DNA from 4 places in the Acidovorax sp. GW821-FHT10A04 genome. Region 1 is predicted to be linked to each of the others. Evidence: predicted binding sites of a transcription regulator. Region 1 holds the regulator's gene; each other region holds the start of a gene.
The links. Region 1 encodes FNR, which switches genes on or off when oxygen is low (the NO sensors DNR and NnrR bind a similar motif). Its sites were predicted from a motif close to TTGATNNNNATCAA; they were not measured.
Positions count from the first base shown of each region.

Region 2: the regulator FNR is predicted to act here: its motif matches at 4,354-4,367, upstream of AC07PF_RS01155 (oxygen-binding di-iron domain-containing protein).
Region 3: the regulator FNR is predicted to act here: its motif matches at 5,871-5,884, upstream of azu (azurin).
Region 4: the regulator FNR is predicted to act here: its motif matches at 5,545-5,558, upstream of AC07PF_RS07385 (universal stress protein).

Region 1 is NZ_JBWKNZ010000006.1:186,971-194,365, forward strand. Features, by position in the region: gene AC07PF_RS14950 (sensor domain-containing protein) at 1-756, opposite strand, end outside; gene AC07PF_RS14955 (cyclic di-GMP phosphodiesterase) at 753-2,081, opposite strand; gene AC07PF_RS14960 (sulfite exporter TauE/SafE family protein) at 2,367-3,092, opposite strand; gene hemN (oxygen-independent coproporphyrinogen III oxidase) at 3,095-4,477, opposite strand; gene fnr (fumarate/nitrate reduction transcriptional regulator Fnr) at 4,650-5,369, shown strand; gene AC07PF_RS14975 (histidine phosphatase family protein) at 5,374-5,946, opposite strand; gene AC07PF_RS14980 (Bug family tripartite tricarboxylate transporter substrate binding protein) at 6,109-7,089, opposite strand; gene AC07PF_RS14985 (IclR family transcriptional regulator) at 7,185-7,395, shown strand, end outside.
Region 2 is NZ_JBWKNZ010000001.1:228,712-236,106, forward strand. Features, by position in the region: gene AC07PF_RS01135 (pilus assembly protein PilM) at 1-996, opposite strand, end outside; gene AC07PF_RS01140 (penicillin-binding protein 1A) at 1,262-3,673, shown strand; gene cyaY (iron donor protein CyaY) at 3,754-4,083, opposite strand; gene lptM (LPS translocon maturation chaperone LptM) at 4,096-4,305, shown strand; gene AC07PF_RS01155 (oxygen-binding di-iron domain-containing protein) at 4,424-5,248, shown strand; gene msrQ (protein-methionine-sulfoxide reductase heme-binding subunit MsrQ) at 5,258-5,893, opposite strand; gene msrP (protein-methionine-sulfoxide reductase catalytic subunit MsrP) at 5,928-6,932, opposite strand; gene ccsB (c-type cytochrome biogenesis protein CcsB) at 7,075-7,395, opposite strand, start outside.
Region 3 is NZ_JBWKNZ010000013.1:118,077-125,471, reverse strand. Features, by position in the region: gene AC07PF_RS24545 (GNAT family N-acetyltransferase) at 1-611, opposite strand, end outside; gene AC07PF_RS24540 (EAL domain-containing protein) at 899-3,127, shown strand; gene AC07PF_RS24535 (diguanylate cyclase domain-containing protein) at 3,143-5,782, opposite strand; gene azu (azurin) at 5,978-6,442, shown strand; gene AC07PF_RS24525 (hypothetical protein) at 6,523-6,792, shown strand; gene AC07PF_RS24520 (3-deoxy-D-arabino-heptulosonate 7-phosphate synthase) at 6,792-7,395, shown strand, end outside.
Region 4 is NZ_JBWKNZ010000002.1:642,502-649,896, reverse strand. Features, by position in the region: gene AC07PF_RS07420 (phosphoenolpyruvate carboxykinase (GTP)) at 1-467, shown strand, start outside; gene AC07PF_RS07415 (RNA polymerase sigma factor) at 556-1,788, opposite strand; gene AC07PF_RS07410 (YciI family protein) at 1,816-2,175, opposite strand; gene AC07PF_RS07405 (hypothetical protein) at 2,424-2,864, opposite strand; gene AC07PF_RS07400 (hypothetical protein) at 3,080-3,505, opposite strand; gene AC07PF_RS07395 (LysR family transcriptional regulator) at 3,634-4,638, shown strand; gene AC07PF_RS07390 (metallophosphoesterase) at 4,651-5,496, shown strand; gene AC07PF_RS07385 (universal stress protein) at 5,613-6,035, shown strand; gene AC07PF_RS07380 (LysR family transcriptional regulator) at 6,093-6,974, opposite strand; gene AC07PF_RS07375 (zinc-dependent alcohol dehydrogenase family protein) at 7,085-7,395, shown strand, end outside.

The DNA.
Region 1 (7,395 bases):
CAGGCGCAGGCTGGCCTGTACCTCGTGCTGGCGCGTGATGTCGCGAAACGAGTACACCCTGCCCACGGCGCGCCCCTGGCTGAACTGGGGCACCGAGCGGCGCTCCAGGCTCATGCCGTTGCGCAAGCCGAGGATGTCGATGCTCTCCTGCATGGGCTCGGCCACGATGGCGGCCAGACGCTCGACATAGGTGGGCACATCGGCCACCTGGTCGGCCATGTGGGCGAACAGGGCTTCATCGTCGCGCCGCACCAGCAGCGGGGCCGGCACGTTCCACAGCTGGGCCAGCCGCTGGTTGAAGGCGCGCACGCGCCCGTCCAGGCTGCACACCAGCATGCCGTCGGCAGCCGAATCGAGTGTGGCGCGCAGTTCGGCCAGCAGGGTTTCGAGCTCGCGCTCGGTGGCCTGCTGGTGGCTGCGGTCCACCATGGTGACCAGGAAGGCCGTGCCCCCTTCGAGCCGGGGCACGCGCGTCACGCGCCGCTCCACCGCCACCAGGCTGCCGGTGGAGTGCAGCACGCTGGTGTGGGAGTGGATGCCGTCGGCCACCACGGCTGCGGGCTGGCTCCAGAAGACCTGGTCCTGCGGCGTGGCTGCCAGCAGGGTCACGGGCGTGCCCTGCATGTCGGCGATGGACAGGCCCGTCAGGTGCTCGGCCGCCTGGTTGGCGGCCAGGATGTGCAGCGTCTTTTCATCGACGAGCCAAACTGCCTCCAGCAAACCATCGATCCATGCCTGCGGCAGCGGCCGGATCACGCTCCGCCCTCTTCGGGGACGGGGGCCACGGCGCGCTCGAAGAAGTAGCAGATGCGCTTGCGCGGCGACAGGTAGTCGAGCGCTTCGCGCGGCAGCTGGGCGGGCTTGAGGCTGCGGCGGATACCGAGCTCGGGCACCGTCTCCAGGTCGAGGATGGGTGCCTCGTCCTTGGGCACGCGCGGGTCGTGCACGATCACCTTGGGCCGAAGCGGCCGCGAGGAGTTGACCGAGGCCACGATGGCATAGCGGTCGTTGACCAGCTGCACGATGGAGCCCGGCGGGTACACCCCCATCATGCGGATGAAGGCCCCCAGCACGACCGCGTCGAAACGCGCCTTGTGCTGGGCGAAGATGACCGACAGCGCCTCGTGCGGCGTCAGCCCGCCCATGCCGCTTCCGGGGCTGCACAGGCGGTCGTAGTGGTTGACCAGCGCCAACACCTGGCCGGGACGCGAGAGGTCGTGCGCCGTGAGCCGCATGGGAAAACCGCTGCCATCCACCATTTCATGGTGCTGGGCAATGGCCAGCAGCACCGGCTTGCCCAGGCCCATGCGGCCTGCCAGCGCCACGGACTCGCGCACATGGCCTTCGTAGCGGGCACGGTCGGGTGGCGGCATGTGGGGCTGGGCGTTCTTGAACGCATCGGGCAGGCGCATCTTGCCCAGGTCGTGGATCAGGGCCGCCACGCCCAGGTCCTGCAGGTCCTCGGCCTTCATGCCCAGTGCCTTGCCCAGCAGCAGGCTCACGACCAGCACGTTCACGGGGTGCAGCGCGCCGGGCTCGCCCACGCCTTCGGAGAGCAGGCGGATCACCGAATCGCCATTGTTGAGCAGGTCGGTCACGCAGCCGGCCACCAGCAGTTCGCCATCGGTGCGGGCGCGCTCGGGGAGCTCCACCACCACCCTCTCCAGCTCCACATAGCGGCGCGTGGCCTCGCCAAAGCGCTGGTTGCACAGGGCCAGGGCGCGGTTCTGCGCCTCCAGCAGCTGGCGGCGGCGGGCAGCGGCCTCGTCCGCAGCGGGGTCCGATGGCGCGGCCAGCGGAGCGGGAGCCGTCGCCTCCCGCGCAGCGCCAGGGGCATCGGCGGGCAGTGTTTCCTCGGGGCTGCCCACCGGGGGCAATGCCAGCTCGCGCAGGTCGGGGTCGCTCTTCTTGGGGACGTAGCGCACCTCGGTCAGCCCCAGTTCGCGCAAGGTGGCGATCTGTTCGGCCGACGCCACCCGGAAGCTGCTCACCGGAAACGGATGGTGCATCCAGCCCAGGTCGAGCTGGATGTACATGCCGATGCGCAACTGGCGGATATCGATGAGGATGGACGAATTCACTTCAAACGTACGTGAGGAAACACGGCGGCACTTCTGCCACCATTGGTTACACCCATTATCTCCACTTCTGAACGCTTGTCTTGCCCCGCAATGTCATAGGACATACCCCCCATCCCAAGGCCGGCGGGGGCTGTGGGGCAATTTACCTCTTGGTAAAAACCCTGGGGCAGGCCGTGCAGCGAACGGCACACCCTGCCGCCCCGGGGAGCCCCTCGCATCCGTGCAAGCACGTAGGACACGCAAAACAACAGTCCGGCAGGCCCCACCCGCCCCGTGGCCGGTGTATCACCGACACCACAGCGAAGGCTTGTAGACCAGGTCCATCCACAGCGCCCAGCCGGCCGCCGCGCACAGCAGCCCCCCGGCCACGCGGGTGCCCCAGTCGGCCCGGGCCTGGTTGATACGGCTGCGCAGGCGCGACCAGAGCCAGGGCCCGCCCACCAGCCACAGGCCGCTGCCCAGGGCAAACAGCGCCATGGTGGCACCGCCCTGCACCGGCCCGCCACTGAGCGCGGCCACCAGCAGGGCCGAGTACAGCAGGCCGCAGGGCATCAGCGCCCACAGCAGCCCGGCCACGCCCACGCCACCCGCCCCCGCCGTGAGGGGCTGTACGCGCCGCCAGACCGAGCGGCCCAGGCCTTCAACCCAGGCCGGCTGGCGTGCCTGCACCATGAGCAGCAGGCCCCAGGCCACCATGCCCAGGTGCGCAAAGGTCCAGGCAGGCTGCAGCGCGGCCGTGCGCTGCGTGAGCCAGGCCAGGCTTTCCATGGCCTGGGCAGCCACCGCACCCATGCCCGCATAGCCCGCCACCCGCCCGCCATGGAAGGCCAGCAGCCGGCCCAGGGCCAGCGATGGCGGTTCCAGCCCGGCACCCGTCGGCCCGGCCCAGCGCACCGCTTGGTCCCCCCCCCGCCCGACGAGCGCCGCGCAGGGCGCGGCGCACATGGCCAGGCAGTGCGGGCCGCCGGCCAGGCCCATGAGCAGCGCTGTCCAGCCCAGGGTGGCCAGCATGGTCAGATGATCCGGGAGAAGCGGGCGCGGTTGCGGTCCGCTTGAAGATAGCGGTCGAACACCATGGCGATGCCGCGCACGAAGAACCAGCCCATGGCCGAGACGAAGATGCCCTCGTCGGTCACGCTGACCAGGCCCTGCTCCTGCAGGCCCGCCAGTTGCTCCAGCTCGGCCGCGAAGGTGCGCCTGAAATCGATCAGCCAGCCCGCCTCGATGGACTCGAACAGCAGCTCGCCCTGGCACATCAGCGCCATGATGACGGCGCGGCGCACCAGGTCGTCGCGGTTCAGTGCCAGGCCGCGCACCACGGGCAGGCGGCCCTGGTCCAGCAGGTCGTAGTACTCGTCCAGGGTCTTGGCGTTCTGGCTGTAGGTGGCGCCCACCCGGCCGATGGCCGACACGCCCAGGGCGATCAGGTCGCAGTCGGGCTGCGTGCTGTAGCCCTGGAAGTTGCGGTGCAGCCGCCCCTGGCGCTTGGCCACGGCCAGCGCGTCGCTGGGCAGCGCGAAGTGGTCCATGCCCACGTACACATAGCCGGCGTCCATGAACTGCTGCAGCGAGCGCGAGAGCATGGCCACCTTGGAAGGCGCCGCCGGCAGCTCCGCCGGCACGATGCGCCGCTGCGGCTTGAAGCGCTCAGGCAGGTGGGCGTAGGCATACAGGGCGATGCGGTCGGGCCGCAGGGCCTTGACCTGCTCCAGCGTGCGGTCGAAGGACTCGGGCGTCTGCCGCGGCAGGCCGTAGATCAGGTCCACGTTGACCGACTCGAAGCCCAGGCTGCGCGCCGCCTCCACCAGCACGAACACCTGCCCGGCCGGCTGCACGCGGTGCACGGCCTTCTGCACGTCGGCATCGAAGTCCTGCACGCCAAAGCTCAGGCGGTTGAAGCCCAGCTCGGCCAGCACCGCCAGACGCTCGGCCGTCACGGTGCGCGGGTCCACCTCGATCGAGTATTCGCCGCCCGGCGCAAACGTGAAGCTGCGCTTGAGCACCGCCATCAGCTCGCGCAGCTTGTCGTCCGACAGAAAGGTGGGCGTGCCCCCGCCCAGGTGCAGCTGGCTCACCACCTGGCCCGTGCCGCAGTGGGCCGTGTGCAGCTCCACCTCGCGCGCCAGGTAGCGCAGGTACACGTCGCCCCGGTCGTGGTGTTTGGTGATGATCTTGTTGCAGGCGCAGTAGTAGCACAGCGACTCGCAGAACGGAATGTGCACATACAGCGACAGCGGCAGCGCCTTGCCCGGCGTGCCCGCCTTGCGCTGGGCCAGGGCCAGCACATAGTCGCTTTCGCCAAAAGCCTCGACGAAACGGTCGGCCGTGGGGTAGGAGGTATAGCGGGGGCCCGGCACGTCGAAACGGGTCAGGAGTTCGGGCGTCACAGCGGTCATGGGGAGCGTTTCCTTGTTGGATATGCACTTTGCCGCAGGCCTGCGCCCCCGTCCTTGACCTGGATCAAGTGTTGCGAGGCCCACAGGGCCCACAATTTGATTCATGTCAGCCACCACCACGCTCCTCTCGCCGGATGCGATCCGCTCGCAACCCCCAACAGCTGCTGCCCCCATGAACCCGCTCACCATCAAAGTCGCCTGCTCCAACTGCAACCTGCGCGAGCTGTGCATGCCCGTGGGCCTGAACGACGCCCAGTTGGAGCGCATCGACGAGATCGTGGCCACGCGGCGCAAGGTCAAGCGCGGCGGCACGCTGTTTCGCAACGGCGAGACCTTCACCTCGCTGTACGCCATCCGCACCGGCTTCTTCAAGACCTGCGTGGCCACCGAGGATGGGCGCGACCAAGTGACGGGCTTTCAGATGGCGGGAGAGATCATCGGGCTGGACGGCATCGTCAACGACCACCACACCTGCGACGCCGTGGCGCTGGAGGATGCCGAGGTCTGCGTGATGCCCTTCGACCGCATCGAGGAACTCTCGCGCGAGGTCACGGCCCTGCAGCACCACGTGCACAAGATCATGAGCCGCGAGATCGTGCGCGAGCACGGCGTCATGCTGCTGCTGGGCAGCATGCGCGCCGAGGAGCGCCTGGCGGCCTTCCTGCTGAACCTGGTGCAACGCCTGCATGCACGCGGTTTCTCGCAGTCCGAGCTGGTGCTGCGCATGACGCGCGAGGAGATCGGCAGCTACCTGGGCCTCAAGCTCGAAACCGTGAGCCGCACCTTCTCGAAGTTCGTCGAGGACGGCATCGTCGAGGTCAAGCAGCGCCACGTGCGCATCCTCGATACCGATGCGCTCAAGCGCATCGTCAATTCGCAGACCTGTAGCTGAACCTTCAGCCGGGAACCTGCAGGCGGGCCAGCACTTCGACTTTGCCGCTGCGGTCGACCCGCAGGATCAGCGCCTCGCCGGAACTGGTGTTGCCGCCCGCCAGGTCGGACAGCACGAACATGTGGGTGAACCAGGCCTCGAAACGGCCGGGGCGCTCGGATACAGATACCAGCGCCTGGCGCAGTTCGCGCAGATGCTCGGCGCCCGTGGTCTCGGGCGTGCCGCGCGGGGAGCCCAGCGCGGGCCACACCTGGGGCGCGGCGAATGCCAGCGTGGCGCTGTCGATGCAGCGGCACCAGGGGCTTGAAAGCACCCTGGCCGGCTGCAGTTGGCGTTCCTTGAACCATGCACCCGTGCGCCTAGCCTGCGCACGGCCCTGGTCGTTCAGGTTGCGTTGCGTGCTGCAATCGCCCAGGCGAAACCCCGGTGGATCGAAGGTACCCGGCGCCAGGGCATGGCGGAATGCCGCCACCACCCCACCCTCGCGCAGCAGGGCCTCGGCTTGCGAATCCTGGGACGCCCAGGCGCGCAGCGTGGCAAAGGCCAGGCCGGCACCCAGCACGGCGCGCCGGCCCATGGCCGCGTCCAGACGATGATGGGAATGGCAGGACAGCATGAAACTCCCCGTGGCGGACGGAACCGCTGGGCTCCACTGTAGCGGGGAGTGGCCCGATGGCCCCTGCCCGGCGCAAACCTGCAGCGGCCCAGGGGTCTTGGCGGGAGCGTGCGTGCTCCCTCCTCAATCGAGCGAAATGCGCTGCGCCTTGATCAGCTTGTGCCACCGGTCCGTCTCGGTGCGGATCAGGTCCGCATACTGGGCCGGGGTGCTGGCTACCGGCTCGATGCCGAAGTCGATGAGCTTTTGCTTGACCGCAGGCTGGTTGATGGCCGCAGCCACCTGTTTTTGCAGCGAGGCCACCACGTCCGCCGGTGTGCCTGCGGGCGCGACGATGCCCACCTGGGCCGAGGCCTCGACGTTCTTGAAGCCCAACTCGGCGAAGGTCGGCACATCGGGCAGCTGCGGCAGGCGCTTGGCACTGGCCACAGCAAGGGGGCGCACCTTGCCGGCCTTGATGAAGGCTCCGCCGGCGGCCAGGTCGACCATCATCGCGGGGATCTGGCCGCCGGCCAGGTCGGTCAGCGCGGGCGCAGCGCCGCGGTAGGGGATGTGGGTCATGAACAGGCCGGCATCGACCTTGAGCAACTCCATCGCCAGGTGGTGCGGGCTGCCCGCGCCGGCCGAGCCGAAGCTCATGGCGCCGGGCTTGGCCTTGGCCTTGGCGACGAAGTCCTTGGCGTCCTTGAAGTCGGCGCCTGGGTTGACCACCAGGATCATCGGGAACTTGCCCATCAGCGTCACAGGCAGCAGGTCCTTGCTGGGGTTGTAGCTGAGCTTGCTGTACAGCGCGGGGTTGAACACCATGGTGCCGTTGTCGGCCGACAGGATGGTGTAGCCATCGGGCGCGGCGCGGCCGGTCTCGGCGGCGGCAATCGCCGTGTTGCCCCCGGGCTTGTTGTCGATCAACACCGGTTGGCCGATCTGGGTCGAGAGCTGCTGGCCCACCGTGCGCGCGAGAAAATCGGAACCGCCGCCCGCCGGGTACGGCACCAGCCAGCGGATGGCCTTGGCCGGGTAGGTTTGCGCGCTGGCCGGGGCGGCCCATGCCAGCAATGCCGGCAGGGCGAGCATTCCAGCCAACAAGCGTCGATTCTTCAACATGTCTGCACCTCAGGGGATTAATATCTGCGTGATGTTACTCCGCTATGCGTAATAAGCCGGGGCAGCGTTTACCCTAGGTCCACCACCAAAACACCATGAGCACATCCCCTTCCACGGCCCGGGTGGCCGACCGCCGGCAACGGGTCCAGTCCGCCGAAATGGGGCTCAGCGTCCTCAAGGCGCTGACCCGCCTGGGCGGCGCGGCCAGCCTCACCGCCACGGCCGCCGAAGTCGATGAAAGCCCCGCCAAGGTGCACCGCTACCTGGCCAGCCTGTGCCAGCAGGGCTTTGTCGAACAATCGCCCG
Region 2 (7,395 bases), on a different contig from region 1:
GTTGCCAATTTCCATGCCGTCAAAGGGATTGGCCAGGCTGCAGGCAAAGCCTGTCTGCTGGGTGACTGCTTCCGTCAACCCTGGCAGCGGGGCCGAACCGCCCGCCAAGACGATGTGATCGATGCGGTTGTGGGGCGTGCTGGTAAAGAAGAATTGCAGCGCCCGTCCGATTTCCTGGGCCATGTTGTCCACAAAAGGACGCAGCACCGCCGCCTGGTAATCCTCGGGCAGATCGCCACTGCGCTTCTTGTTCTCGGCCTCTTCCACCGAGAAACCATACTGCCGAACAATCAGCTGGGTCAGTTGCGCGCCACCAAATGCCTGGTCGCGGTCATAGACCACTTCCTCATTTCGGATGACCTGCATACTGGTGGTCACGGCGCCCACCTCGAACAATGCCACCAGGGCATCTACACCCTTGTTGGGCAATGCCTCGATCAAACGGCCTGCGGCGAGGCGCGAGGCATTGGACTCAATATCTACCACCACCGGCTTCAGACCGGCAGCTTCTGCGAGGCCCTGGCGGTCCTGCACCTTTTCCTTGCGGGATGCGGCAATCAACACTTCCACATCACCCGGGGAACTCTTGCTGGGGCCTATGACACAAAAGTCCAGGCTCACCTCGTCCAGAGAGAAAGGAATGTACTGATTTGCTTCAGACTCGACCTGGACTTCGAGCTCCTGCTCGGTCATGCCGCCGGGCAACGTGATCTTTTTGGTGATCACCGCAGAAGGCGGCAAAGCCAGCGCCACATTTTTGGTGCGGGTGCCGCTTTTCTTGACGAGGCGACGCAGGGCTTCCGCCACTTCGTCGAACTTTTCGATATTGCCATCGGTGATCCAGCCGCGTTCCAGCGGCTCGATGGCGCAGCGCTCAAGGACCAGGCCTCCCGCCTTGTCCCGCCCCAACTCGACCAACTTGACGCTGGATGAGCTGATGTCGATACCCAGCAGAGGCGCAGCCTGGCGACTGAACAAAGATCCCGTTGAGATCAAGATTGGTCCCCTGTAACTTGTCAAAATGACGCAACAAAACTTAACACTTCACATGAATGCTATCAGTAAGGTAGTTCACCGGCAAAGAATTTTCCCCATCTGAACCGTTCAGAGCGTTGCCAAAACCACACGATCGGTTGGGCAGACTCGGCGCAATTGCAAGACCGTAAAGCGGCCGCCGAGACCGTTGGTCGGAGCCTTGGAGCCGTTTCCACTGAAAGAGGCCCGAGATTTTTATAATGGCGTCTCCACCAATCGGAGCGATATGCCGCCGCCCTCTTCTCCACAGCAAAAGCCAACCGACTCTTCGACGACCGCTTCCGCGCCTTCCCGCCCCACCTGGCTTCGCTGGCTGCTTCGCTTCGTACTCTGGACCACGGGCCTTGCGGTTGCGGGTGCGCTTGGCCTGCTGCTGACCATTGCCGTGGCACTGGCGGTGGCCTATCCCAACCTGCCGGACATCTCGGATCTGGCGGACTACCGCCCCAAGCTGCCTCTGCGGGTCTATTCCTCCGAGGGAGCACTGTTGGGTGAATTCGGTGAAGAGCGGCGCAACCTCACCCCGATCCAGGAGATCCCCAAGGTCATGAAGGACGCCGTGCTGGCCATCGAGGACTCGCGCTTCTTCCAGCATGGCGGTGTGGACTACAAGGGCGTGGTCCGCGCCGGCCTGGCCAATCTCGGCCGCGTCAAAAGCCAGGGGGCTTCCACTATCACAATGCAGGTGGCGCGCAATGTTTATCTCTCCTCGGAGAAAACATTTACTCGCAAAATTTACGAAATATTACTGACATTCAAACTGGAACATATGCTGACCAAGGACCAGATCCTTGAGATTTACATGAACCAGATTTACCTGGGAAACCGTGCCTACGGATTTTCTGCGGCTGCAGAGGCTTACTTTGGCAAGCCTCTCAAATCCATTTCGATTGCCGAGGCGGCGATGCTGGCCGGCCTGCCCAAGGCGCCTTCTGCCTACAACCCCATCAGCAACCCCAAGCGGGCCCGCTCGCGCCAGCTCTACATCATCGAGCGCATGGAAGAGAACGGCTTCATCACCGCTCAGGAAGCCGCCGCCGCCAAGAAGGAAGACCTCAAGATCCGCAGCGGCCCGGACAACACGCGCATCCATGCCGAATACGTGGCCGAGATGGCGCGCCAGCTCATCTTCACGCAGTATGGCAACGAGGCCTACACCCGCGGCCTGAACGTGTACACCACCCTGAACGCAGGGGAGCAGGAGGCGGCCTACACCGCACTGCGCCGCGGCATCATGGACTATGAGCGCCGCCAGCAGTATCGCGGCCCCGAAAAGTTCGTGGTGCTGCCCACGGCCGCCCAGGAAGTCGAAGACGCCGTCGACGATGCTCTGGCCAACCACCCCGACAACGGCGACGTGATGGCGGCCGTAGTGCTTGAAGCCGGCCCCCGCAAGATCGTTGCCGCCCGTGCCAATGGCGACAACCTCGAGATCTCGGGCGATGGCCTCAAGCCCGCGCAGTCCGGCCTGAGCGACAAGGCACCGCCCAACATCAAGATCCGCCGTGGCGCCGTGATCCGCGTGGTCAAGACCCCCAAGGGCGCCTGGGAGATCACCCAGCTGCCCGAGGTCGAAGGCGCCTTCGTGGCCCTCGACCCGCGCAACGGCTCCATCCGCGCCCTGGTCGGTGGTTTCGACTTCGACAAAAACAAGTTCAACCACGCGGCGCAGGCCTGGCGCCAGCCGGGCTCCAGTTTCAAGCCGTTCATCTATTCGGCGGCCCTGGAGAAGGGGTTCACACCCGCCACGGTGGTCAACGACGCTCCGCTGTTCTTCGATGCCGGCACCACCGGCGGCCAACCCTGGGAGCCCAAGAACTACGACGGCAAGTACGACGGCCCCATGACGCTGCGCACAGGCCTGGCGAAGTCCAAGAACATGATCTCCATCCGCATCTTGCAGGCCGTCGGCCCCAAGACTGCGCAGGAATGGGTGTCGCGCTTCGGCTTCGATGCGGAAAAACACCCTGCCTACCTGACCATGGCGCTGGGAGCGGGCTCGGTCACCCCGCTGCAGATGGCCTCGGCCTACGCAGTGTTCGCCAATGGCGGGTACCGCGTGAACCCCTGGCTGATCGCCAAGGTCACCGACCACAAGGGCCGCGTGATCTCCGAAGTCACGCCGCCCGCAGTGTCCGAGCTCCCGCGCGCCATCGACGCGCGCAATGCCTTCGTGATGAACAGCCTGCTGCAGGAAGTCACCCGCTCCGGCACCGCCGCACGCGCCCAGGGCACACTGAAGCGTTCGGACATCGGTGGCAAGACCGGCACCACCAATGATTCGGTGGATGCCTGGTTCGCGGGCTACCAGTCGACCATCGCTGCGGTGACCTGGATCGGCTACGACACGCCGCGCAACCTGGGCAGCCGCGAAACCGGTGGCGGCCTGAGCCTGCCGGTGTGGATCAGCTTCATGGAGCGCGCGCTCAAGGGCGTCCCCGTGACCGAGCCGGTCGTTCCTCCCGGCGTGGTCAATGTGGGCGGAGAATGGTTCTACGAGGAATATGCACGCAACGCAGGCATTGCCAGCGTCGGGCTGGAGGAACAGCAGCGCACCACCGGCGGTCCCGATGTGGCACCGCATGCGCCACCGCCCACGGAAGAGCGCAACCGAATCCTCGATCTGTTCCGCAACTGATAGCCAGCGTCTGAAGCAAGGGCCGCCGTGTGCGGCCCTTGTTCTTTTTCGCTGCCCGTTCTTTCAGCGCTGCCGGCGTGTCAGGCGGAAAAGACCAGCGGCATCCCCGACTGTGTGCACGCGTCCTCGGTCAGCCGGGCAAAGAACTCACCGCTCCCCTTGGTGTCCTGCCACACCGAACCATCGAACTTGTAGTGGTAGCCACCGGACTTGGCGGCCATCCACACCTCGTGCAGCGGCTTTTGCAGGTTGATGACGATCTGGCTTCGGTTCGCAAAGCTCAGCGTGATCATGCCGCCCGAGCGCTGGTTGTCGATGTCGGCGTCGGTCGTGTCATTGAGTTCATCGCAACTGCGCTCGACAGCCGCCAGCAGTTTCTCGGCGTGGTCCTGGAATTCAAGGTCAGTCATTACAATTTGCGCATGTTGAAAGCATCCCAAATTCTAGTCAGGACGCTTGTCCTTGCTGCCAGTGCGGCGGCCATCGCCGGTTGTGGCCAGCGCGGGCCGCTGTACCTGCCCTCCGGCCCCGCCGCTGCACAACGCGCCACCCTGCCCGAAACGCTCACGCCGGGCGCCACTCCCTCGACGGCCACGTCAGCACCCCAGGCACCCGCTTCTACCGCGCGCTGACCCCATCTCAGGGAACCCGGTGTCCCCAGACCCCTGATTGCCCATGGCTTGATTTCCATCAAGCCGCTTGGCCATGCCCCGTCCTACAGTCGGTTTTTCACTGCACTGCAGCATTGCCATGGCCATCGAACTGTACCGAGACAAGAACCACACCTGCCTGATGTTCACCGACCTGATCGAGGAGGACGGACAGGCGGTGCAGGCCAACCAGTTCCTGATCGTCGACGACGGCACCGGGGCCATCATCGATCCGGGCGGCAACCTCGCGTTCAACGAGCTGTTCATCGGCATGACCAAGCACTTTGCGCCGCACAAGCTGTCCTACCTGATTGCCTCGCACGCCGACCCGGACATCATTGCCTCGCTGGATCGCTGGATGACCAGCACCAAGGCCTCGCTCGTGATCTCGCGCGTCTGGGAGCGCTTTGCGCCCCACTTCACCAAGGTCGGCAAGACCGAGAACCGCGTGATCGGCGTGCCCGACAGTGGTGGCCACCTGCCCCTGGGGCGCAACGAACTGCTGCTGCTGCCGGCCCACTTCCTGCACTCGGAAGGCAACTTCCACTTCTACGACCCGGTGAGCCGCATCCTGTTCACAGGCGACCTGGCGGTGTCAATGACATCGGGGGCGGAAGCCAGCATTCCCGTCACCGACCTGGCCGCGCACATTCCGCGCATGGAGGGCTTCCACCGCCGCTACATGGTGTCCAACAAGATCCTGCGCCTGTGGGTGCGCATGGTGCGGCAACTGGACATTTCCATGTTGGTGCCGCAGCACGGTGCGCCCATCCTGGGCAAGCAGGCCATCAACGACTTCTTCGACTGGGTGGAGAACCTCATGTGCGGCATCGACCTCTTCGACGACCGCGCCTACCAGATCCCCACTGCGCACATCGACCCCGTCACCCGCCAGATGCGCCCCGCCCTGCGGGCCGTGGGCTGACACGCAAATTCAGCGCGACGCCGCGGCAGCGGTACCGGCCTTCACCGACCGCCGGCGCGCGGCCTGCCACACGCGCCAGCCCAGCAGCATCGCGAGAATGGCCGCATACACCGCCACCTCGCCAAAATCGTTCTTGCCCGCACGCATCCAGAAGAAGTGCAACACCGCCAGACCTGCCACGGCATACACCGTGCGGTGCAGCGCCTGCCAGCGCTTGGCACCCAGCGCCCGGAGGGCACGGTTGAACGAGGTGGCCGCCATCAGCACGAGCAGCACGAAGGCGGCAAACCCCACAAGGATGAACGGCCGTTTGGCAATGTCCGCGGCGATGTCCGCCACCTCGAAGCCCATGTCGAACCAGCTGTAGCACAGCAGGTGCAGCAGAGCGTAAAAGAAGACAAAGAGCCCCAACATGCGCCGAAAGCGCGCCATCTGCGGGGTGGAGGTCAACACCCGCAGCGGCGTCACCGCCAGCACCAGGCACAGGGCACGCAGTGTCCAGTCCCCGGTGGAGCGGATCAGGGCTTCGGCGGGGTTGGCTCCAAGCTGGTTGGAGACGGCCGCATAGACCAGCCAGGCCAGCGGCAGCAGGCACAGCGTGAATACCAATGGCTTGGCCAGAGGATGAAGCAGCAGCTTTCGCATCGCAATGACCACAGGAACCACTGTGCGCGGCCGGTCAGTAGAACTTCTTGAGGTCCATGCCTGCGTACAGCTGGCCGACCTGGGCCTCGTAGCCATTGAACATCAGCGTCTTGCGCTTTTTGGCGAACAGGCCGTCCTCGCCGATGCGCCGCTCGGTCGCCTGGCTCCAGCGCGGATGGTCCACGTTGGGATTCACGTTGGAATAGAAGCCGTACTCCTGCTGCGCCGCCTTGTTCCAGGCCGTGCCCGGCTCCTTGTCGGTGAAGCGGATCTTGACGATGCTCTTGGCGCTCTTGAAGCCATACTTCCACGGCACCACCAGGCGCACCGGTGCGCCGTTCTGGTTGGGCAGCACCTCGCCATACATGCCAAAGGCCAACAGGGTCAGCGGGTGCATGGCCTCGTCCATGCGCAGACCTTCGACATAGGGCCAATCAAGCACGCGTGAGCCCACGAAAGGCATGGTGGCCTTGTCCGCCAGCGTCACGAACTCCACGTACTTGGCACTGCCCTGCGGCTCCACGCGCTTGATGAGCTCAGCCAGCGAGTAACCCACCCACGGGATCACCATCGACCAGCCCTCCACACAGCGCAGGCGGTAGATGCGCTCTTCCTGCGCGCTGAGCTTGAGCAGGTCCTCGATGCCGTACTTGCCCGGCTTTTTCACCAGGCCCTCGATCTCCACCGTCCAGGGAGATGTCTTGAGCGTGTGTGCATTGCGCGCCGGATCGGCTTTGTCGGTCCCGAACTCGTAGAAGTTGTTGTAGGTGCTGGCGTCCTTGTAGTCAGTCAGCTTTTCCATGGACACGGCCCCCGCCACGGACGACTTGGCGCCCGCCAGCGCCGCCAGCTTGCCCGGCCGGCCGGGCGCAGCCGCCTGCGCCAGGGCCTCGCGCCCAGCCCAGGCGGCCATGGCAGCCCCCGCTGCGCCACCGGCCATCAGGCGCAGCATGTCGCGGCGCCCTTCGTAAGCCGCACAGGGCGTGATCTCGGAAGAATGCGGGTGGTTGAAACCCGGGTTGCGGGAATGGAAGGGCATGGGGGCTCCGGTCAGGCGGTGGTGGTTTCGGCTACGGGTAGAGCCATTCCACCCCTAGTTCGTTCCAGATACGGAGCAGGTTACACCGCGGATGCGATATTTGCAGAAACTCGGCCCCACAGCCCCACGTCGCGCAGAGGTCCTACAAGGTGCCGTAGCTGTGCAGCCCGCTCAGGAACATGTTGACCCCGAGGAAGGCAAAGGTCGTGACCGCCAGGCCCACCAGGGCCCACCAGGCCGACACCGTGCCGCGCAGGCCCTTCATGAGACGCATGTGCAGCCAGGCCGCGTAGTTGAGCCAGACGATCAACGCCCAGGTTTCCTTCGGGTCCCAGCTCCAGTAGCCGCCCCAGGCCTCGGCCGCCCACAGCGCCCCCAGCACCGTGGCAATGGTGAAGAAGGCAAAGCCCACGGCGATGGACTTGTACATCACATCGTCCAGGATCTCGAACGAGGGCAGGCG
Region 3 (7,395 bases), on a different contig from region 1:
TCGATGGGGGCCAGGTGCGTCTGGCGCACCTGGTTCCAGATGCTGGCGGCCGCGTCGCCGCTGATCACGCCGTTGTGCAGCATGGGGATGCTGGCACAGCCGATCATGGTGTCGAGCTGGTTGCGCACCATGAAGTCGGCCAGCGCGCTCCACAGCGCCATGATCACGCCGCCGTGGCGGTGCTCGGGGTGCACGCAGCTGCGGCCCAGTTCCACCATGCGCGGGCGCAGGGTGCGCAGGCGAGTGAGGTCGAATTCGGTGTCGCTGTAGGTGCTGCCCACGCGGCGCGCCTGCGCGGGGGTCAGGACCCGGTAGGTGCCAATCACCTGCCGGCTGGCCGCATCCCGCACCAGCAGGTGCTCGCAATAGTCGTCGAACAGGTCCACATCGTGGCCGGGCACGGGGGTCGTCAATCGAGCGCCCATTTCCCCGGCAAACACGTCGAACCGGAGCTTCTGTGCCTGGCGGACCTCGTCGAGGTGCCGTGCCCACTCCACCTCCACACCGCCACGCACCGGGATGCCGGCCACCGCGGATTCGGTGCGCTGAATTGCGTCCCTGGAGGGGGCGGCGGGGGCCAGCGGCAGGGTGGGGTTGGGCAAATCGCTCATGGATCAACTCCTTCGTACAAGGCGGCCCCATGGCCGCTGGTGCCCCGGATCACCGGGTGGTGTGCTTCAATGCGATGGAGTTTGGAAGCCGCAGGTGACGCCGGCGTGTCCGCAGGATGTCAATGCCGTGACAAGCGGGATGCACCACGCCCACTGCGCCCTGGGGGTGCCGGCACCTGTGCGGAAAGGGGCCCGGTTACCAGGCGGTTACCGCTGTAAGCCTGGACTGCTACACTTTGGTACATTTTTTTTGGGGCATCGCGCCTCTCCCTCCGGGTCCGGCCGCCATGTCCTTGCTGTCCATTGCCCCAGAACGCCTGCCGTCTGGGGACTCTTCCGACGCGTCTTTGGAGCGCACGCTGCGCGAGCAGCAGATGCTGCTCGAGAGCGCGGGCGTGGGCATCGTGTTCATCCGCCAGCGGGTGGTGGTGCGCTGCAACCCGCGCTATGCGGAGATCTTCGGCTACGAGTCGGCGCAGCGTCTGGCGGGCCTGAGCAGCGAGGCCTTCTACCCCGACCGCGACGCCTTCCGCGCCCTGGGGCGCGAGGCCTACCCGGTGCTCGCCAGAGGCCAGGCCTATCGCGTGGAGCGCCAGATGCGCCGGCGCAACGGGCGGCTGTTCTGGGGCAGCCTCACCGGGCGGCTCATCAACCCGCAGGACACGAGCGAAGGCTCGATCTGGATCCTCGACGACATCGACGAGCACAAGCAGGCCCAGGCCCTGCTGAGCGCCGCCGTGCGCGAAAAGCAGGTGCTATTCGACCAGGCCATGGTCGGCATCGTGTTCCTGCGCGACCGGCACCTGACGCGTTGCAACCGCCATTTCGAGCACATGCTGGGCTACGGCCCCGGTGAGCTGGCGGGCAGTCCCTCGCGCCGCTGGTATGCCAGCGACGAGGACTGGGAGGAGGTGGGCCACCGCTGCTACCCCGTGCTCGCCGCCGGCCAGTCCTACGAGGGCGAGGTGGTCATGTGCCGCCGGGACGGCACGCCGCTCACCTGCGAGGTGCGCGCCAAGTTCATCGATCCCGACGACCCGGACCAGGGATCGATCTGGATCACCATGGACATCTCCGAGCGCAAGCAGGCCCAGGCGGCCCTGGCGCGCGTGCATGAACAACTGGAGCAGCAGGTGCAGGACCGCACGCGCGAGCTGCGCGAGACGGTGGACAACCTGCACCGCGAGATCAGCGACCGCAAGGCCGACCAGGACCGCATCTACTGGCTGGCCCACTACGACCCGCTCACCGGACTGCCCAACCGCACCCTGCTGTCCGAGCGCGCCCAGGAGGCCATCCGCGTGGCGCAGGAGGGCAATACGCCGCTGGCGCTGATCTTCCTGGACCTGGACCATTTCAAGCATGTCAACGACTCGCTGGGCCACCGCGTGGGCGACGCCCTGCTGGTGGAGATCGCCAAGCGCCTGCGCGCCGTGGTGCGCGACAAGGACACCGTCTCGCGCCTGGGGGGCGACGAATTCATCCTGCTGCTGCCGGGCGCCAATGCCCACGGGGCCGCGCGCGTGGCCGGCAAGCTGCAGGAGGCCTCGCGCCAGCACTACCAGATCGACCACCACGAGCTGACCATGGCGCCGTCCATGGGGGTGGCCCTGTTCCCGCAGGACGGCGCCGACTTCGACACGCTGACCCAGTCGGCCGACGTGGCCATGTACCGCGCCAAGCTCGACGGGCGCAACACCTTCCGCTTCTTCACGCCCGAGATGCAGGCCCAGTCGGTGCGCGCCCTGCAGGTCGAGAACGCGCTGCGCCGCGCGCTGGAGCGCGGCCAGCTGTACCTGCACTACCAGCCCCAGATCCACCTGGCCACCGGCCAGGTGCACAGCGTGGAGGCCCTGCTGCGCTGGGACCACCCGCAGATGGGCAGCATCTCGCCCACCGAGTTCATCCCCATCGCGGAGGACAGCGGCCAGATCCTGCAGATCGGCGAATGGGTGCTGCGCACCGCCCTCACCCAGCTCAAGGACTGGCACGCCAACGGTTTTCCGGGGCTGACCATGGCGGTCAACCTCTCGGCGATCCAGTTCCGCCAGCCCCAGTTGCCCGAGCTGGTGAGCCGCATCCTGACCATCTTCGAGCTGCCGCCCGACTGCCTGGAGCTGGAGCTGACCGAGGGCGTGGCCGTGGACGATCCGCACTCGGCCGTGGCCACCATGGACAGCCTGCACTCGCGCGGGGTGCGCATGTCCATGGACGACTTCGGCACCGGCTACTCGTCGCTGAGCCAGCTCAAGCGCTTCCAGATCTTCAAGCTCAAGATCGACCAGTCCTTCGTGCGCGACCTGGGCGATGACGGCAACGACCGCGCCATCGTGAGCGCCATCATCCGCATGGCCCAGGCACTGGGCATGCGCACCACCGCCGAGGGCGTGGAAACGCCAGGCCAGTTGGCCTTCCTGCGCGAGCAGGGCTGCGACGAGGCCCAGGGCTACCTGTTCAGCCGGCCGCTGCCGGCCGATGAACTGGAACTTTTTCTGCGCCAGTACCTGCCCGCGTAGTCCCCCCGCGAGGCCTCAAGACAGCGGTTGCACCACCTGCGCCAGCTGCACGCGGTGCTTTCCGGACCGCTTGGCCTGCAGCATGGCCTCGTCCGCCTCGGCCAGCAGTTCCTGCGCGTCGAGCCGCCCCTGCGACAGCGCGACACCGATGCTCATGCCCACGCGCACGGTCGCGCCGGAGGCCGGCAGGTGCACGGGCTGGCAAACCGCCTGCATCAGGCGATCGAGCACGGCACGCCATTCGTCCCCGGCCACGGGCGTGAGGACCAGCACGAACTCGTCTCCCCCGATGCGCGCCGCCGTGTCCGATGCACGGATGCTGCCGGAGATGCGCCGGGCCAGCTCGACCAGGAGCTGGTCACCCGCATCGTGCCCGAACTGGTCGTTCACGGCCTTGAATCCATCCAGGTCGGAGAAGCACACCGCCACCCCGTGGCCGGCCCGCTGCGCCGCCGCCAGGGCCTGGCGCAGGCGGTCCACCAGCAGCAGGCGGTTGGGCAATTGCGTGAGCGCATCGTGGAAGGCTACGTGCGTCATCTGCGCATGCGCCCGCTTGGCCGCCGAGATGTCCACCGCCATCCAGAAGGTCTCGCTGTCGGACAGGCCCACTCCGCTCAGGTCCACCCAGATGGCCTCGCCGCTCCTGTGCTGCAGGCGCACGTCGGTGCGGTAGTTCTGGCCCCGGCCCAGCCGCAGCGCGGCGGCCTCTTCCACGTTGCGGTAGTCCTCTCCGCGCGCATACAGGGCCTGGACCTCGGTCCCCTCGAGTTCGCCGGGCCCATAGCCCAGCATGCGCTCCATGGCGACATTCTTCCAGGTGATGGTGCGGCCGCTGAGTTTGAGCATGCCCACCAGGTCGCTGTTGAGCATGGCCGACTGCTCGTGCAGCAGTGCCTGTACCTGGCGCAGCGCCTCGTGCTGCGCCGTCACATCGACCGCCACGGTGCGGCTCATCAGGAAGTTGCCCTGCCCGTCCTGTCCATCGCGCACAGCCGTGGAGTTGATGCGCACGAAGCGGCGCGCAGCGCCCGGCGGCGCCAGCTCGACCTCGATCTCGGGCGCCCGCTCCTGCAGGGTGAGCATGAGGAAGTGGTCATGGAAGCGCTGGCGGTGCTCGCCCTGCAGCAGCTCGCTGAAGCGGGTATGGGAGTCCAGGGGCGTGCTGCCCAGCCATTGCTGCAGGGTGGCATTGATGTGTACGACACCGCCATCGGCATCGAGTGAAAAATACCCGCAGGGTGCATGGTCGTAGAGGTCTTGCATGCGCGCCGCGGACTCTTCGACACGCTGCAAGAGGCGCTTCCTGTCGGTGATGTCCCGGGCTGAGCCGAAGATCAGCAACCGTCCGTCGATGTCCACCGCATGCCAGTGCAAGTCGACATCGATGACCTCGCCGTCCGCCCGCCGGTGCTGAACCTCCACACGCTGCCGATCACCATCACGCACTTTGGACAGCCAGCCGCGGATGGCCGTTTCGTTCTGGTTGGCATCCCAGCTGGACACATGCCTGCCCTGCAGCGCCTCCCGGGAAGATCGGTGCATCTGCGCGAACGAATCGCTCATCTCGACCAGGTGTCCCTGGCGGTCGATGATGTGGATGCCGTCACCGGCCACGCGCAAAAGGATCTGTGTGCGCCGGCTCTGCGCCTCCAGGGCGCGCAGGGTGCCCAGTTCGCGCAGCCCCAGCCGGTAGACCACGATGGCGGCAGCGCAGCTCAGCAGCCACATGAGCCCCGCCATCAGCGACAGCGTGCGTGCCTCCTGCGCCAGGGGCTGGAAGAAATGCTGGTTGTTGAGCCCTGCAAAGACGATGAACGGCCAGCCCTGCACTTCACGGTAGGCGACCGTCCGCTCCACTCCATCGGTCGCAGAAGCGGCCGTGTAGACGCCGGATGAAGGCTTGATCGCCAGGGTAGCCCGCAGCTCATCGGAGACCTGGGTCGATCCAATCTCGACATGGACCTCGTTCCCGGGCGACATCCATGCCACGAAACGCAGATCCCGCGTCCGGAGCGTGATGGCGTCGCGCTCACCCAGCTCGTAGCCGTGGAACATCTGTGCAAAGTGGTCCACCCGGATGGTCGCGTACAGGACCCCCGCGAACTGACCATTCACGCGCAGGGGGCGTGCGATGACGATCACCCAGTTGCCTGAGACCTGCGAGACCACGGGTCGGGAAACGATGGGATCGCCCGATACGGACTGGCTGGCCTGCTGGAAGAATTCCCGGCCAGCGATGGACGGTACCATCGCCCCTCCCACCTGATTGCCCCACCGCACGGCGCCCTTCTCATCCGCCAGTCGAAAGCCTTCGGCGCCCCGGAGCAGGTGGCGCCGCTCATCGAGCAGGCGCTGGATGTCGTCGCCCGCCACACGCGAGCCAAATCCGCTGCGCAGGAGGTCATCCATCGTCATCCTGAGCACGGCATCGATCAGGCCCAGCTCGGAGCCCACGTTGGCACCGGTGATCGCCACCAGGCTTTCCGCCGTGGTGCGGGCTCGCTCTTCGTGGTTCTGCCGCGAAGAGGACAGCACCCACAGAACCAGGCCACACAGCAGCGCCGCAAGCAGGGCATTGGCGCCCGTCAGCAATGCCCCCAGCCGGCGGCCGGGTTGCTCGGCGCGCAGGGGCATGGGTGGGGAGTTCTCGGCCATGGACCATGCTAGCTCAAGCCGGGGTCCCGAAATACCGGGCCTTCCCCTGTCCCCACCGGATTGCCGCTGCAAGAGGGCGCACGCGCCGTTGATGCACATCAAGGAGCCCAGCGGCCAGCGGTGGTCCACTCATCGCCAGGCCCGGCCTCCCTCGCCGGGCATGCAAGCGCCTTTTTACCGATGGAGAAATCGACAATGACGACCAGGATGATGATGAAGAGTTCCGCCGCCCTGCTGCTGACCGCCCTGCTCGCCGGTCCGGCGCTGGCCGCCACCTGCGACGTGGAGATCGAAGGCAACGATGCCATGCAGTTCAACAAGCAGAGCATCGCCGTGCCTGCCAGCTGCAAGCAGTTCACCGTGAAGCTCAAGCACGTGGGCAAGCTGCCCAAGACGGCCATGGGCCACAACTGGGTGCTGACCAAGGCGGCCGACGCCCAGGGCGTGGCTGCCGATGGCATGGCGGCCGGTGTGGACAAGGCCTACGTCAAGGCCGGGGATACCCGCGTGATCGCGCACACCAAGGTCATCGGCGGGGGCGAGGCCGACGCGGTGGGCTTCGACGTGGCCAGGCTCAAGGCAGGAGAGGCCTACGCCTGGTTCTGCTCCTTCCCGGGCCATTCCAGCCTGATGAAGGGCACGCTGACGCTGGCCAGGTAAGGCCCGCCCAACCCGGGCTCATCCAGCCAACGCGCGACAGGCAGGCGAGAATCGGGGGCAGAACCCGAAGAAAGTCGCCCATGAGCATCGTTGTCTACTGGCTGGAAGCACCCGGCACTCCCGCCATGCAGGTCTTCGACCCGGGCCAGCTGATGCCGGCCCTGCAGTTCTGCGAAGACAAGCGCAAGGCCGGCAAGCGCCATGTGAGCCTTTCCAGCGAACTCAGCGAGAGCGTGGGGCGTGCCGGGGTGAGCACGGTGCAAGCCCGGCTCCTGCCCGATGGTTCGCCCTACGACTGGACCAAGTCCCACCGTGGCGCCGGACCCGAGCCCACAGGCGGCACGGGTTGATGTCCGAAACGGGGGCACCGTCCCTGCCTCTGCGCCCGCCCCTGCTCGACCAGGTGCTGCGCACGGCTGCACGCCGCTACCGGCTGCCTGCAGAGCCTGAGGCAGGACCCCAGGCCGGCCCCACGGCCGCCATGGCCCTGGCCCTCGAACAGGTGCGCCGGGCCCGGGCCGGCGCGCAGCGCCCCGATGCGGCCACGCGGCAGTCGTTCCTGGAGGCCCTGGCCCACCTGATCCGCGAGGCCACGCGCACGGAGGATGGGGACGCGGCCTACCAAGCCACTGTGCTCGCACGCCAGGCCCCGCAGGTGCAGGAATGCATCGACCTGCAGAACCACGCCGAGCAGGACCGCCGGCAGCTGCGCGCGGGCGCCAATGCCGTGGCACACCCCGCCAGGCGCCAGCACTGCGACCCCGGTGCACTGCGCGAGGCCCTGGAGCGCCTGCACGCCCAGGCGGAGTCCGGGCAGTGGGCCGCACTGGGCGATACGCTGCGGCAGTTGCTTGCCATGGCGCAGACCGCCGATGCGCCTGCGCTGCAGCGCAGCCTGGCCCGGCTGCTGGAAGGCCCCGCCCTGGCACGCCTGCAGCGCGCCGGCGCGCTGC
Region 4 (7,395 bases), on a different contig from region 1:
AGCAGGGCGTGGTGCGCCGCGACCCCTTCGCCATGCTGCCCTTCATGGGCTACAACATGAGCGACTACTTCCAGCACTGGCTGACGCTGGGAGAGAAGCTGGCTGCCTCGGGCGCCACCCTGCCGCGCATCTACACCACCAACTGGTTCCGCAAGGACGAGGCCGGCAAGTTCGTCTGGCCCGGCTATGGCGAGAACATGCGCGTGCTCAAGTGGATGATCGACCGCCTGGAAGGCAAGGCCACCGGCGAGGAAACCATGTTCGGCGTGGCACCGGCCTACACCGAGATCAACTGGTCGGGCCTGGATTTCAGCGCCGCCCAGTTCAACACCGTGACCAGCATCGACAAGGCCGCCTGGGCCGAAGAGCTCAAGCTGCACACCACGCACTTCGAGCAACTGGCCTACCACCTGCCCCAGGCCCTGCTGGACACCAAGGCTGCCATTGAAAAGCGCCTGGCCGCCTGACCACGGGCAGAGCCCGGCCTGGCCGGGCCCGCACCAAGCCGCCCCGATCGCACGGTCTGGGCGGCTTTTTTGTGCCTGAACCCCCAGGTCACAGCCCGGGGAGGTCTTTCATGCGCAACGCCAGCCACGCGGCATCGGCCTCCGAGGGAGCCAGCGCCAGGGCCGTCTCGTAGGCTGTGCGGGCCCGGGCGTACAAGCCCTTGCGCACCAGCAGCTCCGCCTGCGCGGCAAAGAAGGGCTGGTAGTCCTGCAGGCCCGGCGCTATGTCCTCCAGCTCGGCCAAAGCGGCATCCAGCGCACCGGCTTCGGCATGGGCCACGGCCCGGTTCAGCCGCACCACGGGGGTGGGTTCGAAGGCCAGCAGGCGGTCGTAGAGCAGGGCGATCTGCGCCCAGTCCGAGTGCTCACCCTCGCAGTGGCAGGCGGCAATGGCGGCCTTGAGCTGGTACGGCCCCAGGGCATGCCGGGCCAGCGCCCGCTCCAGGATCGCCACGCCTGCGGCGATTTCTTCCGTTTTCCACAGCCCGCGCTGCTGCTGGCCCAGCGGTATGGTCTGGCCACCGGCATCCGTGCGGGCCGCACGGCGGGCATGGCTGATCACCAGCAGGGCCAGGCAGCCCTCGATCTCCGCCTCGCCGGGGCGCAGCCGGTCCAGCAGCGCGCACAGGTACAAGGCCTCCTGCGCCAGCCCGTTCCCCCGCTGCGGCCCGGCGGAGTAGCCGGCGTTGAAGACCAGGTAGATGACCGCGAGCACGGCGGCCAGGCGCTCGGGCCATTCGGCCGGCTCCGGCACCGCATAGCGGATGCGCGCCGCGGCGATCTTGGCCTTGGCACGCGACAGGCGCTGGCCCATCGTGGCTTCCTGGTCCAGGAAGGCCCGGGCGATCTGCGCGGTGGACAGGCCGGCCACCACGCGCAATGTGAGCGCCACCTGCGACTTCTGCTCCAGCGCCGGGTGGCAGCAGGTGAAGATCAGGCGCAGGCGCTCGTCCGGAATCTCGTCGGTCTCCACTTCGTGGGCCTCGCCGCCCGCAAGCACCAGCAGGCTGTCGCCGATCCGGTCGGCCGTCCGGTGGCTGCGGATGCGGTCCAGCGCCTTGCGGTAGGCCACGCGCAGCAGCCAGCCCAGGGGCGACGACGGGATGCCGGAACGGCTCCAATGGGACACCGCCGACTCCATGGCGTCCTGCAGCGAATCCTCGGCCAGCTGGAAGTCCCGGAGCCGGGCGATCAGCGCCGCCATCAGCCGCCCCCGGTCCTCGCGTGCCAGGCGGTTCAGGGCCTGGGTCACGGCGACCGCTGCAGAGGCGGATGGGCCCATGGTCGGCGGCCAGGCAATGCGGCTGGCTCAGGCCGCCGTGTCGTAGACCATCAGCGGCCGCACCTCGACGGTGCCATAGCTTGCGGTAGGAACGGCCTGCGCGTACTTCAGGGCCGCATCCAGGTCGGGCACCTCGACCACGTAGTAGCCGCCCAGGTGTTCCTTCGTTTCGGCAAACGGGCCGTCCATGGTTTCCACCTTGCCGCCACGGATGCGCAGCGACGTGGCGGTTTCGATCCCTTGCAGTCCATCGCCGGCCACCAGGACGCCATCGTCCCGCATCTTCGCGCTGAGCGCGAAGTAGCCGGCCATCATGGCCTGGAAGCCGGGCGTGCCGTAGGCGGGCTCGCGTTGGGGGTCGCTGTAGATCAGGAGCATGTACTTCATGGTGGTTCCTTGGAAGTGGTGAACGTCAAGACTCCGGAACCGCCCGGTGCGGCTTGGCACGCCAGGGATTCCGGTGCACCAAGGACGCCGTCGCCTCGGCTTTTTCGACATGCGCCCCGATTATTTTGTCCGTTTCCACGTCCCGCGTCCCACCACGGCCCGCAAGCGCCCATGAAAAAAGCCGTGGCATGCCACGGCTTTTTTCAGATTCCACCAGCCGTCGTGCGGCAGGCAGGAGAAGTGCCCGCTCAGTAGCCGGCGCGCAGGTCGTTCACCGTGCGCACGCCCATGGCGTGGTTCAGTTCGGCCATGATGCGTGGGTCGCGGATGGCAACTTGCCAGGTGCGCTCGTCTTCGGCAGCGCGGCGGTGGCTTTCGGCCCAGCCGGCAACACCCACGCGCAGGGCGGCTGCGGCACGGCGTGCAGGGGCCGACAACAGGGCCAGGGCGGCGAACGCCACCAGCCACAGCACCATCCAGGCGGCCAGCAGGTGGCCTTCGCTCCAGGTGTCGATCACCTGGTTGGCCACCACCAGCAGGGCGGAGACGATGGCGGCGAGCAGGAGGGAGGCGGCGCCACGGGCGCTGTCGAAGCCAGCTGCGATGCCCTTGATGGCGGCAGCGGCGTTCTGGGCGCGGATCACGCCCGAGTGTTCGGTTGGATAGTCAACGTGTGCAAAACTGGTCATTTGGTTTCCCCTTATCAGCGCTTGTGGCGACATTGCCGGGCGAGTGACTGAATCTTAGGGTTTACCCCATGTGTTATCAAGTTTATATCTTGAATTACCGCCATTCACTGCAGTGATGTTGCCGGCCTCCCCCTGGGTAGTCGGCCACAAAAAAGCCGTGGCATGCCACGGCTTGAAGGTCGAGGTGGGCCCTGCCCGGGGGCAGGAGCGGCGGCTCAGTAGAACTTGCGGATGTCGGTCAGGCCGTGGTTCAGCTCGGCCATGATGCGCGGATCGCGCAGGGCGACCTGCCAGGTGCGGCGGTCTTCGGCGGCATGGCGCTGGCTTTCGGCCCAGCGGGTGACACCGGCACGCAGGGCCAGGCCGGCACGGCGGGCCGGTGCCGACAGCAGGGCCAGGGCGGCGAATGCCACCAGCCACAGCACGACCCAGGCCGATAGCAGGTGGCCTTCGGTCCAGCTATCGACCACCTGGTTGGCCAGCACCAGCAGGCCGGAGACCACGGCGGCCAGCATCAGGGAAGCAGCGCCCCGGGCGCTGTCGAAGCCCGCGGCGATGCCCTTGAGGGCAGCGGCGGCGTTTTCGGCGCGAACCACGCCTGGATGTTCGGTTGGATAGTCCACGTGTACAAAATTGGTCATTTCGGTTCCCCTATTCAGCGCTTTTGGCGACATTGCCCGGGCGATGGCGCAATACTAGGGTTTACCCTTTAGTCTTTCAAATTTATATGTTGAATCATTGATATTCACACTCGTGATGATTTGACGCCATGCCCAGCCGCCTCAACTTCCGCTCGCTCGACCTGAACCTGCTCCGGGTTTTTGACGAAGTCATGGCCGAGCGCAGCCTGACCAAGGCCGCGCACAAGCTCTCGCTGACCCAGCCGGCCGTGAGCAATGCCATGCGCCGCCTGCGCGAGGTGCTGGGCGACGACCTCGTGGTGCGCAGCGGCCAGGGCGTGGAGCCGACGCCCCGGGCCCTGGCCCTGTGGCCGCCCATCCGCGACGCGCTCACGCAGTTGCAGGAATCGCTGTCGCCCGGCCGCTTCGATCCGGCCACGGCCGAATCCACCTTTGTGCTGGCCATGGCCGATGCCACGGGTGCGACGCTGGTGCCCGGCCTGGTGGAAATCCTCGAAAGCGAGGCACCCGGTGTCGCAGTGCGCGTGGTGCCCCTGACCACGCGCGACCCGCGCCGCCTGCTCGAGGAAGAGGCCGCCGACATGGCCGTGGGCTACTTCCCGGCCGTGCTGGCCGACCTCACGGCGCGTGCGCAATCGGGTGGCATGGTCTCGTTCGAGAGCCGGCGCCTGTACGACAGCGAGTACATGTGCGTGATGCGCCAGGGCCACCCGCTGGCCGATGCGCCGCTGACGCTCGATGCCTACTGCGAGGCGCGCCACATGCTGGTGAGCTTCTCGGGCCGGCCCTTCGGCTTCATCGACGAAGCGCTGGCCTCACTCGGGCGCCGCCGGCGCGTGGTGCTCACGGTGAACCAGTTCTTCACCGCCGGCCGCGTCGTGTCGGGTTCGGACATGCTCACCGTGCTGCCGCGCCACTTCGTGCCGGTGACCGGGATTGCCGACGCCCTGGTGCAGCGCAGCCTGCCCTTCGACGTGCCGCCGGTGCACGTGGACGCGCTGTGGCGCCGCAACAGCACGCAGGAGGCGGCCATGGGCTGGCTGCTGTCGGCGCTGGCGCGTTCGGCACGGCGTGCGTTTCCGCAGGGAGAGCCCGGCCATTCGGCGGGCACGTCGTTCGGCATCACGCCTTAGACTGCGGGGTCCATGCAAATCCAGATCCTGTCCGACCTGCACCTCGAAGCCAACCCCGATTTCATGCCCGAGCCTGCGCCGGGCGCCGACCTGCTGGTGCTGGCGGGTGACATCGGCTCCTACCAGGAGGGCGGCCGCATGCAGGACGAGGACTTCGGCCTGGCGCGGTTTTCCCCGTTGCCGCAGTTCGCGGGCTGGCCGACGCCGGTGCTCTTCGTGCCCGGCAACCACGAGTACGACGCGCTCGACTTCGATGTCGCCCACGAACGCCTGCGCGCCACCTGCGAGCGCCTGGGCATCCGCATGCTGGAGCGCGAGACCCTGGTGCTCGATGGCGTGCGCTTCGTGGCCACCACGCTGTGGGCCGACTACGACGCGCTGGCCGACGATGCCCAGGTGACCGACCTGGCGCGGCGCCTGAAGCTGCGCGGGAAGGCCTTCCGCGCGGCCAACCACTACCTGCGCAAGACCGGCGGCACCAAGGACGGCGAGCCCTTCCTGGCCGAACCCATGCGGGAGCTGGCGCTCACGTGTACCGAGTGGCTGCGCGGGGCGCTGGCCACGCCCTTCGACGGCACCACGGTGGCCATTACCCATTTCGCGCCCAGCCTGCGCAGTGCCGACCCGCGCTACGGCGTGGTGCCCGGCACGGCGGGCTTCTGCAATGTGCTCGACGAGCTGCTGCAGGATGCCCAGGTCTGGATCCACGGCCACCTGCATGCGCCCAGCGACTACATCGCCCAGGGCGTGCGCGCCGATGGCAGCCCCTGGGAATGCCGCGTGGTGGCCAACCCGCTGGGCTATGCCCGCAATGGGGAACAGGAAACCTTCCGGCCCCGCTACTGCGTGACCGTATGATGGCCTGGCGAGGGAGCCGCTCCCTTGCCAAGCGCAGGATCGAAAAGCCTGACACAGGTCAAGACAACAACCGACAGCGCAAGGTACGGTCTGTCATACCAACTAGGAGAACTCGAATGAACATCCTGCTCGCTGTCGACGGCAGCGCCTACACGAAAAAAATGCTCGCCTACCTCGCTGCGCACGAGGAGCTGCTGGGCCCGAAACACGACTACACGGTGCTCACCGTGCAGGCCCCCCTGCCCGCCCGCGCCCGTTCGGCCCTGGGCAAGGAGGCCGTGGACACCTACCACGCCGAGGAGGCCGACAAGGTCCTGGCCCCGGTCGTCAAGTTCATCTCCCGCCAGGGCGTGCAGGCCAAGACCATCGTCAAGGTCGGCCATGTCGGCGAAACCATCGCCAAGGTGGCCGACTCCGGTCGCTACGACCTGCTGGTGATGGGCTCGCACGGCCACGGCGCCCTCGCCACCCTGGTCGTGGGTTCCGTCACGACCCAGGTGCTGGCGCACTGCAAGGTGCCGGTGCTGCTGGTGCGCTGAGCCCCTGCACAACCTTAGAACGCCCGGCATGCCGGGCGTTTTCGCGTGTGCCTGCCGTCAGCGAAACCGCTCCACCAGGAAGTCCACGAAGCTGCGCAGCCTGGCCGAGCGGTAGCGGTCCGGCAGGTACACCACGTTCATCGGCCGGCTGGGCAGTTCATGGGTTGGGAACAGCTGGACCAGGCGCCCGGCTTGCACGTCCGCCTGCAGCAGGATGGCTGGCTGCAGCACGATGCCCAGGCCGTGCACGGCCGCCACCCGCAGCGCCTGGCCCTGGTTGACCTGCAGGCGCCCTGAAACCGGCACCCGGCTGCTGCTGCCCTCCCCGTCCGCCAGGCGCCAGTGCGCAAGGGCGGTGGGCGCGAAAGACAGGCACTCGTGCTGGCTCAGGTCCTGCGGCTGCCGCGGTGTACCGCGCCGTTCCAGATAGGCCGGGGAGGCGCAGACCATCAACCGGTACGGGGCCAGCGGCTGGGCGATCAGCGCTGAATCGGGCAGCTCGCCAACGCGGATCGCGGCCTCGAAGCCTTCCTCCACCAGGTCCACCACGCGGTCGGAGAGCGACACGTCGATGCTGACTTCGGGATAGCGATCCAGGTAGGCCGGCAGCGCCGGCATCAGGGCGTCGGTACCGAACGTGACCGGGGCCGTCACCCGCAACCTGCCCGCCGGGGCGAGCTGCTGGTTCTGTGCCTGGGCATCGGTCTCGGCCACGAGCCGCAGGATTTCCTTGCAGCGCACATAGTAGTCCTGGCCAAACGGCGTCAGGTGCTGGCGCCGGGTCGTGCGCTGCAGCAGCCGCATGCCCAGCCGCTTTTCCAGCGTGCGCAGGTGGTTGCCCGCCATCGTGGCCGAGATACCGCAGGCCACCGCGGCAGCGCTGAGGCTGCCTTTCTCGACCGCCAGCACATAGACCTGCATGCTGTCGAACACGTCCATTGCGCACTCCTGATTTCAAATCAATCAATGAATTCGCAGTTTATCCGCTGCCAATTTGAAATCACACTGGCGGCCACTTCACCACCACCGCATCCCTGAAAGCAACCGCCATGAAAGCCATCGAACTGACCGCCCCCTCGCTCACCGCCTTGCGCGCCACCGACCTGCCGGACCCGGTGGCCGGTCCGGGCGAGGTGCTGGTGCGCCTGCGCGCCGCCGCACTGAACTACCTGGACGTGGCCGTCGCCACCGGCGGCTTTCCGGTGCCCGCTTTTCCGATGGTGCCGGTGGCCGACGGGGCCGGTGAGGTGGCGGCACTGGGAGACGGCGTCAGCGGCCTGGCCCTGGGCGACCGGGTGATTCCGCACTTCATGCCCCACTGGCAGGGGGGAGCCATCACGCCGCGCCATGTGGCCGCCAT